2 linked regions of the Oceanispirochaeta sp. M1 genome follow. The protein of the gene in region 2 interacts with the protein of the main gene of each other region in a pairwise test. Links are inferred from orthologs where the notes say so. Each region holds a gene or a part of one and is shown on either strand. Other genes may lie near its edges.

The links. The genes of interacting proteins can lie anywhere in the genome.
Region 1: the proteins of ftsZ (region 2) and DV872_RS10615 interact in binary tests that used the Escherichia coli proteins (3 or more experiments, as listed by UniProt). The link is inferred for Oceanispirochaeta sp. M1 from one-to-one orthologs.

What each region holds. Positions count from the first base shown.
Region 1 is NZ_QQPQ01000012.1:137,890-144,637, forward strand. Bases 2,695-5,609 are described here. They hold DV872_RS10615 (rod shape-determining protein), read right to left. Parts: upstream 4,718-5,609; coding sequence 3,671-4,717; downstream 2,695-3,670. Other genes in these bases: mreD (rod shape-determining protein MreD), read right to left, coding at 2,695-2,809; mreC (rod shape-determining protein MreC), read right to left, coding at 2,806-3,660; DV872_RS26390 (lipopolysaccharide assembly protein LapB), read right to left, coding at 4,769-5,609. Also shown: rod shape-determining protein RodA, read right to left, coding at 1-441; mrdA (penicillin-binding protein 2), read right to left, coding at 431-2,302; more of mreD, read right to left, coding at 2,306-2,694; more of DV872_RS26390, read right to left, coding at 5,610-5,689; DV872_RS10630 (zinc ribbon domain-containing protein), read right to left, coding at 6,065-6,748. UniProt on the Escherichia coli protein: Forms membrane-associated dynamic filaments that are essential for cell shape determination. Acts by regulating cell wall synthesis and cell elongation, and thus cell shape.
Region 2 is NZ_QQPQ01000013.1:20,501-26,633, reverse strand. The notes cover bases 1,078-3,894. They hold ftsZ (cell division protein FtsZ), read right to left. Parts: upstream 3,167-3,894; coding sequence 1,988-3,166; downstream 1,078-1,987. Other genes in these bases: ftsA (cell division protein FtsA), read right to left, coding at 3,260-3,894; DV872_RS10885 (site-specific tyrosine recombinase), read right to left, coding at 1,086-1,985; DV872_RS10890 (tetratricopeptide repeat protein), read right to left, coding at 1,078-1,089. In the rest of the region: DNA-processing protein DprA, read right to left, coding at 1-367; more of DV872_RS10890, read right to left, coding at 364-1,077; more of ftsA, read right to left, coding at 3,895-4,483; DV872_RS10870 (cell division protein FtsQ/DivIB), read right to left, coding at 4,486-5,277; putative lipid II flippase FtsW, read right to left, coding at 5,267-6,133. UniProt on the Escherichia coli protein: Essential cell division protein that forms a contractile ring structure (Z ring) at the future cell division site. The regulation of the ring assembly controls the timing and the location of cell division.

The DNA of each region.
Region 1 (6,748 bases), on a different replicon or contig from region 2:
AAAACCGATGATGAAAACCTGCAGAGTATCGATTGATTTCCTGTTATTCTCCAGATATAGACTCAAAAAAAGAATTGTAACCAGCTTTGAAAGCTCAGAGGGTTGAATTCCGAGAGAACCTATGCCCAACCAGGATTTAGATCCGTTTACGACCTGGCCGAAACCAGCAGTCAATAAAAGTATAAGCAGCATAAACAGATAGAGCCAGAAAGCAATATTCTTAAGTATCCGGTAATCCATAAAAGATACCGTCAGGAGGATAATGTTTCCACTTATAACCCATACTATCTGTTTTATGTATTCATCACTGACAACGGTACCATTTGAATTTACACCGCTGGAGTATATAAAGAAAACGCCTATTACCATAAGGACCTGAATAGAGGCAAAAAGGATAAAATCAAAACCGAATATGGAGGACATGTTCAATTTAATCTTCAAGTTCACCCTCCAGGACGATATCTCTTGTGTACCAGACTCCCCGTTTTCTCAGTGCTTTAATGGTTTCTTCATAATTAGTATTTCCAAAAATACCCTGGTAGATGATATCGGCAGCCTTGGGTGCCCACCATTCCCATTCATTTGATGCTTCGATCATGGTTACCACTACAATTTTATCTGCGTCATTATTTTCGGTCCAGGGGCCGTAAGATGCAAACCAGGAGTGCCAGTTTGACTTGCTTCCAACCTCTCCGGTACCCGTCTTACCAGCTATTTTAACCTGATCATTGAGAATAACAACTTCTGATGTTCCATCTGCAATGACTCCCCTTAAATAGTCTCTGAGAGTATGCAGAATCTGGGGACTTACGGTTGTATTTCTCAGAACTTCAGGAGCAATCTCTTCAACCACGGTTCTGTTTGTATTATTCACAATTTTTTTAAGAATATGAGGTTTGTATATTTCTCCCTCTTCATTAACAATGCCTGCTATTACATTGGCCAGCTGAAGAGCTGTCAGAGAGACAAATCCCTGTCCAATAGAGGCATTTAGTGTATCTCCCGGCGTCCAGTAGCTGTTGTAGGTTTTTTCTTTCCATGCGGGAGTCGGGATATTTCCCTGTACCTCTCCCTGCAGGTCAATACCTGTTATTACTCCTAATCCGAAGGCATGTGCATATTCAGATATCTTTGCAATCCCCAGATTTTCCACACCGATAGTACCGAAGTATATATTGCATGATTCAGCCAGGGCTTCCTTGAGGTTCAGTTTCCCATGACCCGTCTTTTTATGACAGAGAAATGTCCTGTTGCCCAGCTCCATATGACCTTTACAGTCAATAAGCCGATTGGGATTGAAGTCTTTATCCTCCAGAGCGGCTGCGGTAAGTAGAATCTTAAATGTTGACGCAGGTGCATAAGAGGACTGTATGGCTCTGTTCAGAAAGGGGAAATCAGGGTTCAGAGAGAGAGAACCAAAACTGTTTGGACCTTTCTGATTAAAGAGATTGGGATTGAATCCCGGATAGGATACAAGTGCCAGAACCTCACCGGTATCGGGTTTAAGAACCACAACAGATCCTTTTCTGGGGCCAAGAGCTTTTTCTGCAAGGTCTTGAATATGCCTGTCTATGGTTAAAACCAGGTCATAACCATTTTCAGGGAGCTGTATATTCCCCTCTTTAGTCATCTGTCTTCCACGGACATCCACAGTATTATAAATACGACCGTTTTTTCCCCTGAGAATGTGGTCATACTGTTTTTCAATTCCGTTTTTACCCAACACATCTCGCAGGGAGTAACCGCGGTTATAGAGGACCTGCAGCTCTTCATTTGTTATGTTTCCCACATATCCGAGAACATGAGCGATTGAACCTGTAATGTTATAGTAGCGTTTCGGTTTACTGCTCCAGCTGATACCCGGGAATTCTTCAATATTTTCTGCAATGATAGTTATTTTCTCAAATGAAACACCTTCTGCGATCTCAGAAGCCACATAGGAAGAAAATCTGGAACCGGGAAATTTCCTTTTCAGATCTTCTTCTGAAACATCCAGAATCTCAGAAAGCTTAGCCAGCATTTCAGGTAAATATTCCTCATCTCCATAGGCGGGTGTGTAGTTAACAGCAAAGGAGTCAACGTTCATTGCCAGAGGGACATCAGAATATCGGTCGAATATACGGCCTCTCTGGGCAGGAATTATATTTGATCTCTGTGATACTTCCTGAGCCTTTTTTTCATAGATTAGATTATCCACAATCTGCAGATTAAAGAGTTTATAAATATAGATAATTATAATAATAAGAAAAATCGCACTGAGCAGATAGACTCTGCCATTGCTGATATGTTTTCTGGATTTCATAAATTAAAGGGTCTTCCTTTCCTTGAGAACTCTGTCAAATAGAAAACGGAGAAGCAGAAAGAGAAAAGGAGCCAGAAGAGCATTCATCAGGAGTTCAAAACCGAAGGAACTGCTGATAAAGATACTTCCGGAATACTGAATATTGAAAACAGAAAGAATCAGATAGGATAAAGCTCCCTTGACTATTGTAGCCAGAGAAACAGAGAGTACAGGAAAAAGGATGGGGTCTATATTCAGTCTTTCATGGAACAGGCCGGCAAACTGCCCCAAGATCATACGGATAAGGCTATTAAATCCCAAAGGGGATAAACTTAGAAAATCTTCCATCAGTCCTGTTGTAAATCCGCTCATCTGTCCTGATAAAGAACCGTATCGTATTGAGACATATACAAGAATGATCAGTGTGGTATCCGGCATTCCGAAGCTCAGGCTGAAATATCGGGACAATGTTGTCTTCAGAAGAACAGAGATAAGCATAAGTGTGAAAATTATCATATTTTTTTTCATCTGATTTGCTCCTTGTCCTCGGTCAGAACAAATACATATTCCAGCTTACCAAAATCAATTGTCGGGAAAACTTCGATTTCAAGGGAGGTGTTATATTCTCTTGAAGTGATACTTTTTACTTTCCCGATAGATATTCCTCCAGGATAAAGAGACTGCATTCCTGATGTAATTACCCTGTCATCGATATTGATCTGGGTTAATGCTGTTTTCTTTACATAATTCATTATGAGATGATTCTCAGAATCACCCAATCCGGCAATCAGTCCTTCAAAACGGGAGTACTGAAAACGGGCTGCTACAAAACTTGTACTATTGTAGATAGGGATAACCTGGGATGAATTAATACCGGTTTCAATAATTTTACCTACAAGACCTATAACACCGTTCTGATAAGACGTGACAGGCATACCTTTCACTATGCCGTCTTTAGATCCCTTATTTATGATAAACGAGGAAAAAAGGCTTACGGGGTCCTTGGCAATGATGCGGGCATTTATATGATCAATTTCAAGTGCTCTGGAAAACCCCAGATGTTCCCTGAGAAGTTCATTTTCTCTGTTTACTTCTTCAAAATTCCGATCCATCTGTTCATAAGCAGTAAGTTTGTTAAGAGTTGAATCATACTCCTCTTTCAGGTTTTTCAGTTCATTAATAGAGTTAACAGTACCTGAAAACCAGGTAACTGTATTATTTATCCCTTCCTGAAAAATAGAGAGAAAGCTCATCCCCAGTGATTTTGGGGATACGAGCATTGAGTTTGTTGAAAAGATGAGTATGACTACGTTGATTATGATGAGAACCAGAAATGATGGTATTCCCCAGAATCTGCTGCTTTGCTGATTATGAGCCATTTACCACCGCTTAAGAGTTCAGAGTGTCGTAGATGCTGCGACTGTTGCTTGCACCCTTGGCGTAATCAAAGTACATCCCAGCACCAAGAGCCACACAGAGAAGAGGATTTTCCGCAAGAATTACGGGTACTCCCGTCTCTTTTGAAAGCAGTTTAGGTAATCCCTTGAGAGCAGATCCGCCTCCAGTCATAACAATTCCTCTTTCCACAATGTCAGCAGCAAGCTCAGGAGGTGTCTGACCCAGAGTCCTCTTAACTTCTTCAACGATAGCATTGATAGGCTCCTGAAGAGCCTCTCTGACCTCTACTGAGTCTATTTCAAGTCTACGGGGAAGTCCAGTGATGGCATCGGTTCCCTTTATTTCCATTTTTTCAATTTTATTATCAGGTGCAGCGTTTCCAATATTGATTTTTAATCGTTCAGCAGTCTGTTCTCCAATAATAAGGTTGTGAACAGAGCGTACATGTTTGATTATTGCGATATCAAAGGCGTCTCCCGCGAGTCTGATGGCGTTGGAAACAACCATACCACCCAGTGATATCACAGATATTTCTGTAGTTCCGCCACCGATATCGCAGACCATATGTCCTGCAGGTTCGAAAATGGGAATATCGGCTCCGATGGCAGCAGCAAGAGATTCTTCAATAATCTTAACTTCTCTGGCACCGGCCTTGAATGCGCTCTCTTCAACGGCTCTCCGTTCAACTTCTGTAATACAGGAAGGAACACCGATAACCATTCTGGGTTTTATAAGCCAGCGTTTGGGGAGAACCTTGGAAATAAAGTAGCGGAGCATCTTTTCTGTAGTTTCAAGATCTGCAATTACTCCGTCTCTCAGAGGGCGAATGGCGACGATATCTCCTGGAGTTTTCCAGAGCATCCTCTTAGCCTCAGTACCGACGGCAACTACTTTTTTAGTTCCCCTTTCAATGGCAACTACTGAAGGTTCGCTGATGACGATCCCCTTTCCTCTGACATAGATTAATGTATTACATGTACCGAGATCGATACCTATATCAGTTGAGAATCCGCCAAATAATTTATTAGAACGAGCCATAATTCCTCCAGAAGCTGCTGTCATTTTTTTAATTTCAGGGTTTATGCCCTATCAGTTATATAATCTGAGCCGGGCACCTCGGTGTTCCGGTTCAATTCTCAATGTCTGATGCCAATAGTCCCGTGCAGATTTTCTATCCTGGTTGAAATAACTGATTTCTCCAAGCAGGAAGTAGGCTTCTGCATTTTTCGGGTCCAGATCTGTAAGGGTGATGAGGGTTTCCTCAGCCTTTGACAGATTTTTTATATCATAATAGAGTTTTCCCAGTTGAAAAAGCCCCTTTTTTCGTAAAGATTCATCTCTTGTTCTATCAATCAGAATAGAATAGTATTCTGCGGCTTTATCATACTCCCTGAATTTGAATGAATCCTCGGCAATTTTAAGATAAAGCCTGTCGGACTGAAACTTTTCAAGGGCAGTTTCGTAATAAATAATACTCTGATCATAATCACCCAGATAGGAGTATGCTTCTCCTAGAAATTCGTAACTGTCCTGGTTCTCATATCCCTCATCTATTGCTTTATTCAGGTATTTTATTGCCAGATCGGCATAAAATTTGCCCTTATAAAGATATGATTTCCCCAGTATATAATATACCAGCTCTTTTTTGGGGATATCCTCAAGGATAAGTGCTTTTCTAAGGTTAAGGATTGCTTCATTGAGGTAAAAATCAATTTCATCGACAGAAATCTGGGAAATTGCCATATGATAGCCGGCAAAACCGGAAAAAATGAGGCTGTATGCATCCATAGGATAAACAGTCAGATTCTCTTCTGTCAGATCAAGTATGGATTTGTAATCCTGGAGATTCCAGAGACGGACAAGGTTCAGGTCGGTAGGCTGAGTCTTCAATTGGCTGTTAAAAAAGAAGGAGCCTCTTATAATACCCCAGGCTGCCAATGAAATCAGCAGTACTGTGAGAAACAGGGGAACGATTAAGTTCCTGCCGGATTTTCTACTCTTTTTAAACACATATTCCCCAAAAATAAAAAAACAGGTCGGTAAGCCGGGTTCTGTCGACGGACTGCCATCTATCTGATCTCCGAATTGCTTCGGATCTTCAGCAATCTACCCGCAGGCTTTAGGCGAGAAACCCGGCCTGCTGCTTGATCTTGCTCCTGATGAGGTTTGTCATGCCTCCTCCGTTACCGGAGGAGCGGTGGGCTCTTACCCCGCCATTTCACCCTTACCCGCTGATAAATCAGAAGGCGGTATATTTTCTGCGACACTTTCTGTCATTCCCGAAGGAACGCCCGGGCATTACCCGGCATCACTCTCTATGGAGCCCGGACTTTCCTCTGCCGGGAGAACCCGGCAGCGGCAGTCTGACCTGTTAGTTTTTTTTAATTAATCCAGATCGAAATCATCAACCAGGTCTGATAATCCACCCACTTCCTGAGCAGTAAAGACCTCTTCGGATTTCATATCTTCTTCCGAATCACTGTGGAAGAGAATACGGCTGCAGTATGGGCAGAAAAGAATTTCTTCACCCTTACGTACATCATTTACAAACTGACCCGGGAGGATCATATGACAACCGGTACAAATACCGTTTAAGACAGGAACAATACCGAGACCGGATTTGTTTCTGATTATTCTTTCAAACTTGAAGAGGATTTCTTCATTCATTCCGGGAGTCACTTTTGCTTCTTCTGACTCAAGGGATTGTAGAATTTCTTCTTTGCTTTGTTTCTCATTGTCATTTTTAGCCTGTTCGACCTTGAGTTCTTCTTCCTGCTGGGAGATCATCTGCTCTTCCCGCTGCAGGCTGTTGAGCATATCTTCAAGGGCTCTTTCTTCCCTCTGAATATCTCTTCTGTATTTCTGTTCTTTTTCGGTAGCATCCTTGATCTCTTTCTCAAGGGCTTCGTACTCTCTCTGTGTAGAGATAACATCCATACGTTTTTCGAATTCCTCACGGAGTCTTTCGGCTTCACCCATCTCATGCTTAAGAACCTTGATGCGTTCTTTAGTGTTCTCATAAGCCTGGTTCTTCTCAATGTAAGACTTTTTCAGTCTGTTGAGAAGTTC
Region 2 (6,133 bases):
CAGGTTTTCTTGTACCTACAACCGCCAGAGCACCAACAGCTTCGGGTGGAAGTGTGCCTCTCCAGAAAAGGAGGAAAGGAGGATCATAAATATTCTTCAGTATTGAAGGATAGGAAGGAGAACCGTACCAGCACCAGCTGATGCCGAGAGATTCCGTGCGCTTCAGATCAGAGATCCCCTGTTCCAGGAGTTCCCGGATATTGAATTTCCGTATTCGGAGTTTTCTATTAAGAATCCATTCCAGTTCAAAGCGGGACAGATCTTTGAAGTTCTCCCCCGTATTGAAGGAATTAAGCAGTCTGATTTTTTCTATCAGGCTGAGTGAGGCTAGCCTGTTTACTGCAAAAAGAATATTACGATCAATCAAAATGCATCCTCCCTGACACGTTCCAGGTACAGACGGGCCTGTTCTTTTTCTGCATTGAATCCGCTTATGGAGAGCAGTAAATTGTACTGATCCATAGCTTTTTCACTCATTCCCATCTGCTCCAGAAGCTGACCGTACAGAAGTAATGCCCGGCCGTCGCTGCGTTCTATCTTGAGATACTGCTCCAGATAGGGTTCTGCTTCAAAAGGACGCTCTAATTCGTAAATATAGAGAATGGCAAGACTGTAATTAGGAGGCATATAACGGGGTTCAAGGGATATGGCTCTCTTGTAGTCCTCTTCAGCCTGTTTAAGTTCGCTGACTGTCTGCTCTGCAGTATCACGGGAAACAGCCAGTTTTGAAACGGCTACGGCCCGGTAATAATACATCCGGGCATCGGAGGATGTAATTTCAAGTCCCCTGGAGAAGCTGTCTCTTGCTGGACCGTACATATCATAATCCATAAACTTCAGCCCCAGAGTTCTGTAATAACGGGCTGTATTTTTCCCGGCAGTGATGGCATCATTCAGCTCATCTTCCCAGCGGTTTATATCCTTGCGTATTTCCTTGATCTTTTCAGGATCTTCGACTGTTCCTGTCTGCTCAATCTCATATACCCTTTCGGCCAGATCATCATTTCTCATGGGTTTACAGGAAGAGAGTGAAAAAAGAACAATAACTGTCATAATTGCCGGAACGGTTCTTTTAATCTGCTTTATCATGCCTTCCCCCTGGGATGAAAAGATTCATGAGCATGCTGCAGGTCATCACGGTTGAGGTGTGTATAGATCTGAGTTGTACTGATATCCGAATGTCCCAGCATTTCCTGTACAGAACGGAGATCGGCTCCACCCTGAAGAAGATGGGTAGCAAAAGAGTGTCTCAGAGTATGAATTTTACCACTTACACCTGCATGTTCGGCTATGGTTTTAAAATTTTTCCACATACCCTTTCTGGACAGCCCCTTTCCCCTGTTATTCAGAAATACAGAGTTGGTCATATATGCGGGGCGGACAAGCCGGGGGCGGATATCATGAAGATAGATACTGAGCCAGTGTTCAGCAACAGGCCCCAGGGGAACCCATCGTTCCTTCTGTCCCTTGCCGAAAACCTGAACCATCCCCTCTTCAGGGTACAGATGATTCATTTCAAGATCCACAGCCTCTGAGACTCTCAGACCGCAGCTGTAAATCAGTTCAAAAAGGGTCCGGTCTCTCTGACCGAGGAGTGTATCAAGAGGAATGGCTTCCAGAAAAGATTCAACTTCCTCAAGAGTCATTACCTCGGGCAGAGACTGACTGATTCGGGGCATATCGATACCCTGTAGAGGGTTGTCGGAGCGGTATCCGCTGAGGATCAGGAATTCCATCATAGAACGTAAGCTGCTGAGTATTCTTGAAAGAGTCCTCGGGCTCAGGTCCTGATCCTCCTGACGGAAAGCCATCAGGTAATTTTCAAGAAGCGGCGCATCAAGATCCTGCCAGCTTCTTCCGGTACGGGTCAGAAATTCCTCCAGTTTCAGCACCTCTCGGAGGTATGCTTCAACCGTATTGGGAGACATACGGAGTTCAACAGTGAGATAAACTTGAAACTGTCTGGATAAATCCTGTCCCGTCATCTTCAGCTCCCAGCCTTCCTGTTTCTAAGGTATGTAGGTACGTATAGATCCGATTCACTGGGCCCTGCTCCTACAAGACTCTGAAAAGGACTGCTATGGGATTCACCGGGTTTATCATCATAAAAGCTCTTCCATTTGTCATAGGGAAGGATTTCATCGTTATTTCCGGGTACTTCGGGGATAACCTCTTCTTCCTTAGGAAGATTGGCCTCTTCTCTTCGGCTTCTGAATCCTGTAGCAATTACGGTAACCTTAATTTCGTCATCCATTGTTTCATCAATGGTTGTACCGGGAATCACAGTAGCCTCAGGGTCGATATTTTCGGCAATGATATCCATAACCTCTTTATACTCCGAGAGGGCAAGGCTGTTACCACCGGCTACGTTGACCAGAAGTCCTCTGGCTCCGTCTATGCTGGCATCTTCCAGAAGAGGATTATTGATAGCACTGGTTGCGGCATCAATGGCTCTGTTATCACCACGGCCTGAACCGATCCCCATGAGGGCCTCACCCTGTCCGTGCATTACGGCTTTCACATCGGCAAAGTCGATATTTATATCACCATGCTGGGTAATCAGATCTGAAATACCCTGGACACCCATTCGCAGGACATCATCTGCCATAAGGAAGGCTTCCCGTATGGGAGTATTCTTCTCAACTATTTTCATAAGGTTTTCGTTGGGGATGGTGATAAGAGTATCTACTTCCTTATACAACTTATCAATTCCTTCTTCTGCAAGAACCATCTTCCGTCTCTGCTCAAAACCGAAGGGCTTTGTTACAACAGCAACAGTCAAAGCTCCAAGTTCTCTTGCCAGTCTGGCAATTACAGGAGCCGATCCTGTACCTGTCCCCCCACCCATTCCGACAGTAATAAAGATCATATCTGCCCCTTTGAGCACATTCTTCAGGGTTTCCTTATCTTCTTCGGCAGCCTGAGCTCCAATCTCAGGATTTCCGCCTGCTCCGAGTCCACCTGTGAGCTTTGTGCCCAGAGGAAGTTTAATCGGAGCCAGTGATTTGTCCAGAGCCTGCAGATCGGTATTGGTTGCAATAAACTCAACACCCTTCACTCCACAAGAGATCATTCTATTCACAGCATTGCTGCCGCCGCCGCCTGCACCTATTACTTTGATAACTGTCTTGTTACCTAAAGTTTCTTCCATAATTTCAAGTTCCATGAATCCCCTCCCAAGGATAGATGTCCATTCAGTCATATTTGATCAGACCAACGGCCCGTCAGTTTAATCACAGACCCCGGGGTCTGTAAGTATTTATATAAAGTTCGAAAACCATTCCTTCAGTCTGGTCCATGCCTGCCCGCCTACGGGAATTTCAGTCTCCATACTTTCATCAGCCTCATGAGCTGCCATCACCAGGCCTATTACGGTGGTCCATTCCGGTCCACGGTAATCATTTGGCAGATTCTTCATTCCCGAAGGAAGAGCGATGCGTACGGGTCTCTGGAATATATCAGATGCCAGTTCACCGACACCAGGTAAAAGAGCACCCCCCCCTGCCAGTACTATTCCACCGCCCAGCCGATTCATATATCCCTTCTGCTGCAGCTGTTTGCGAATAAGAAGTAAAATTTCTGCCATTCTGGACTGAGTGATACGGCACACATCCAACTCGGGAATACTCCGGGGAGGACGTCCGCCTATCCCGGGAAGCAGAACTTCCTGAGAACTGTCCACCAGAGGTTCCCAGCACTTTGCCTGAGAGAGCTTGATCATTTCGGCCTGTTCCATGGACTGTTCAAGTACAATGGACAGATCTGTAGTCACCTGCTCTCCGGCAACTGGAAGTGAACCGGAAAAATGGGGAGTACCTTCAAGATATACAATGGCATCACTTGTTCCACCGCCTATATCCAGATACAGGACACCCAGTTCCTTCTCATCCTCCGATAAAACAGCCTGAGACCCCACAAGGGATTCCAGTGATATTTCATTCACCTTATAACCACTTCTGTTAGCACATTTTATTACATTCTGTGTAGCGGCGATACTGCCGGTCACAATGTGAACATCAGCTTCCAGACGGACTCCGATCATATCTATGGGATTTCTGATTCCCACTTTGTCATCCACCATATAATGTTGAGCTACCACATGAAGGATTTCACGATCCATGGGGACAGCAATGGCCTGAGCTGCTTCAATAACACGGCGGATATCCTGCTGGGTTACTTCACGCCCCTTCCCGCTGACAGCAACAACACCACGAGAGTTAAGGCCTTCTACATTACCGCTTGTGACTGCTGTATACACATCGTGCACCGTACGTCCTGCTTCCTGCTCGGCAGCTTCAATGGCTTTAGCAATGGCCTGCTGAGCTGCTTCGATATTTACGACAACACCTTTTCTCAGTCCCTGAGAAGCAACAGAACCGGCTCCTGCAAAGCAGAGTTCTCCCTCTTCATTGTATTCAGCGATAAGAGCTGATACGCGGCTTGTTCCGATGTCCAGTCCAACGACTATATCTCTTTCCGGCAAAACTAATTGCCCTCCCTTGTTTTCAGAACTACCTGATCGGCTCTGAAATCTGCATATTCAAAATCCTTTATGCGGTCTGCTTCATTCAAAGAGTCCAGAACCAGAAGTATCTTTTTCATAATACCGTCTGTAAGTCCTGATGAAAGGACAACAGGCAGTCTATAGGCACTTGTATATAGATGAACCTCATAGAGAGCACCCTCTATTCTCTTGATTTCAATCTCTGAAATCTGACCGAAAAGCTTGGGAGAATCTATTTGAAGGGTCTTTAAATCACTCAAAAACGGATTCAGTGCTTCCGGCAGAACTGAAAGGCTCTCTTTATCCAGCTCTAAACCCGAAAGAACAGGAAGATTCCTGTAGGGAGAAGTATCCGCTGAATGATAAAGAACACCATACTCATCAAAAACCAGAGGATTATCAACTCCATTCCTCTCAACCATCATAAGCCCCAGTGCTGATCTTCCGTAAAGGACAAGTTTTAAAGTGGAAGGGAACTGTTTTTCCACAAAAGCTTTCCTGATCAGGGGTGAACTCTCATAACGGGCTTCTATCTCTTTAGGATTCAGAGAAATATAATTTTCTGAACCTGTTATTCCACCCAGAGCCAGAAGCTCTGCATCACTGAGATTAAGTGTACTTTCCAGAAGGATCTGTGCAATTTCCATTCTGGGAAGAACAATAAACCGGGTAAGCAGCTGAAATACAAGGAGGACTGCAAGCACTGCAATAGAGATAAACAGGAGTTTTCTTATTTTTGTAAACAAAGGAGTTACACCTACTTCAGGCACCACAGAGGACCTCCCTGTCTTTTGCCTTGAATCTGGAAAAATTTATCAGAAGTCCGAAGATTCCCAGTGTTACCAGAGTTGAAGTTCCGCCCGCCGAAAAGAGGGGCAGAGGGATTCCGGTCGCAGGAAGAGCTCCGCAGACTACAGCTACATTGATAAGAACCTGAAAATAAACCGATGAGGTCAGTCCGAAGGCAGCAAGTCTGACATAACAGCTGGAGCTGTTAAGAGCAACAGAATAACCTTTCAACGCAAAAACCAGGAACAGAAGCAAAATAAATACAACACCCACAAAGCCTGTTTCTTCACCTACAACGGCAAATACGAAATCTGAATGGGCTGCAGGCAGACCTCCCAGCTTAATCTGTCCCTGTCCCAGTCCACGCCCCAGAAAACTGCCGTTCTGAAGAGCCATCTTTGACTTGAGAAGCTGGTAGCCGGCACCCGAAGGATCCGCCATAGGACTGAGCCATGAACTGATACGTTCCAGACGATAGGGTTTTGCAAGAATCATGGGTACAGCCAGAACCACAATAGTCAAAGAACCGATAGTGATGTATGTCCAGCTGATACCGGCCAGAAACAGCATGATAATAGCCAGGAGGAATACATATATTGCCGAAGAGAAATCATTCTGAAAATAAACAATACAGGCCATCAGAACAGACATAATCAGAACAGGGAGGATGGAATTGACAAAATCATCCATACAGTCTTTCTTTTTTTCAAGAATATGAGCGACATACAAAACAAGAGCAACACGAACTAATTCACTTGGTTGAAAAGAGTTACCGGCGATTTCTATCCATCGCTGAGCACCGCCTGCGGTACTGCCGATTCCCGGGACATAGGTAAGAGC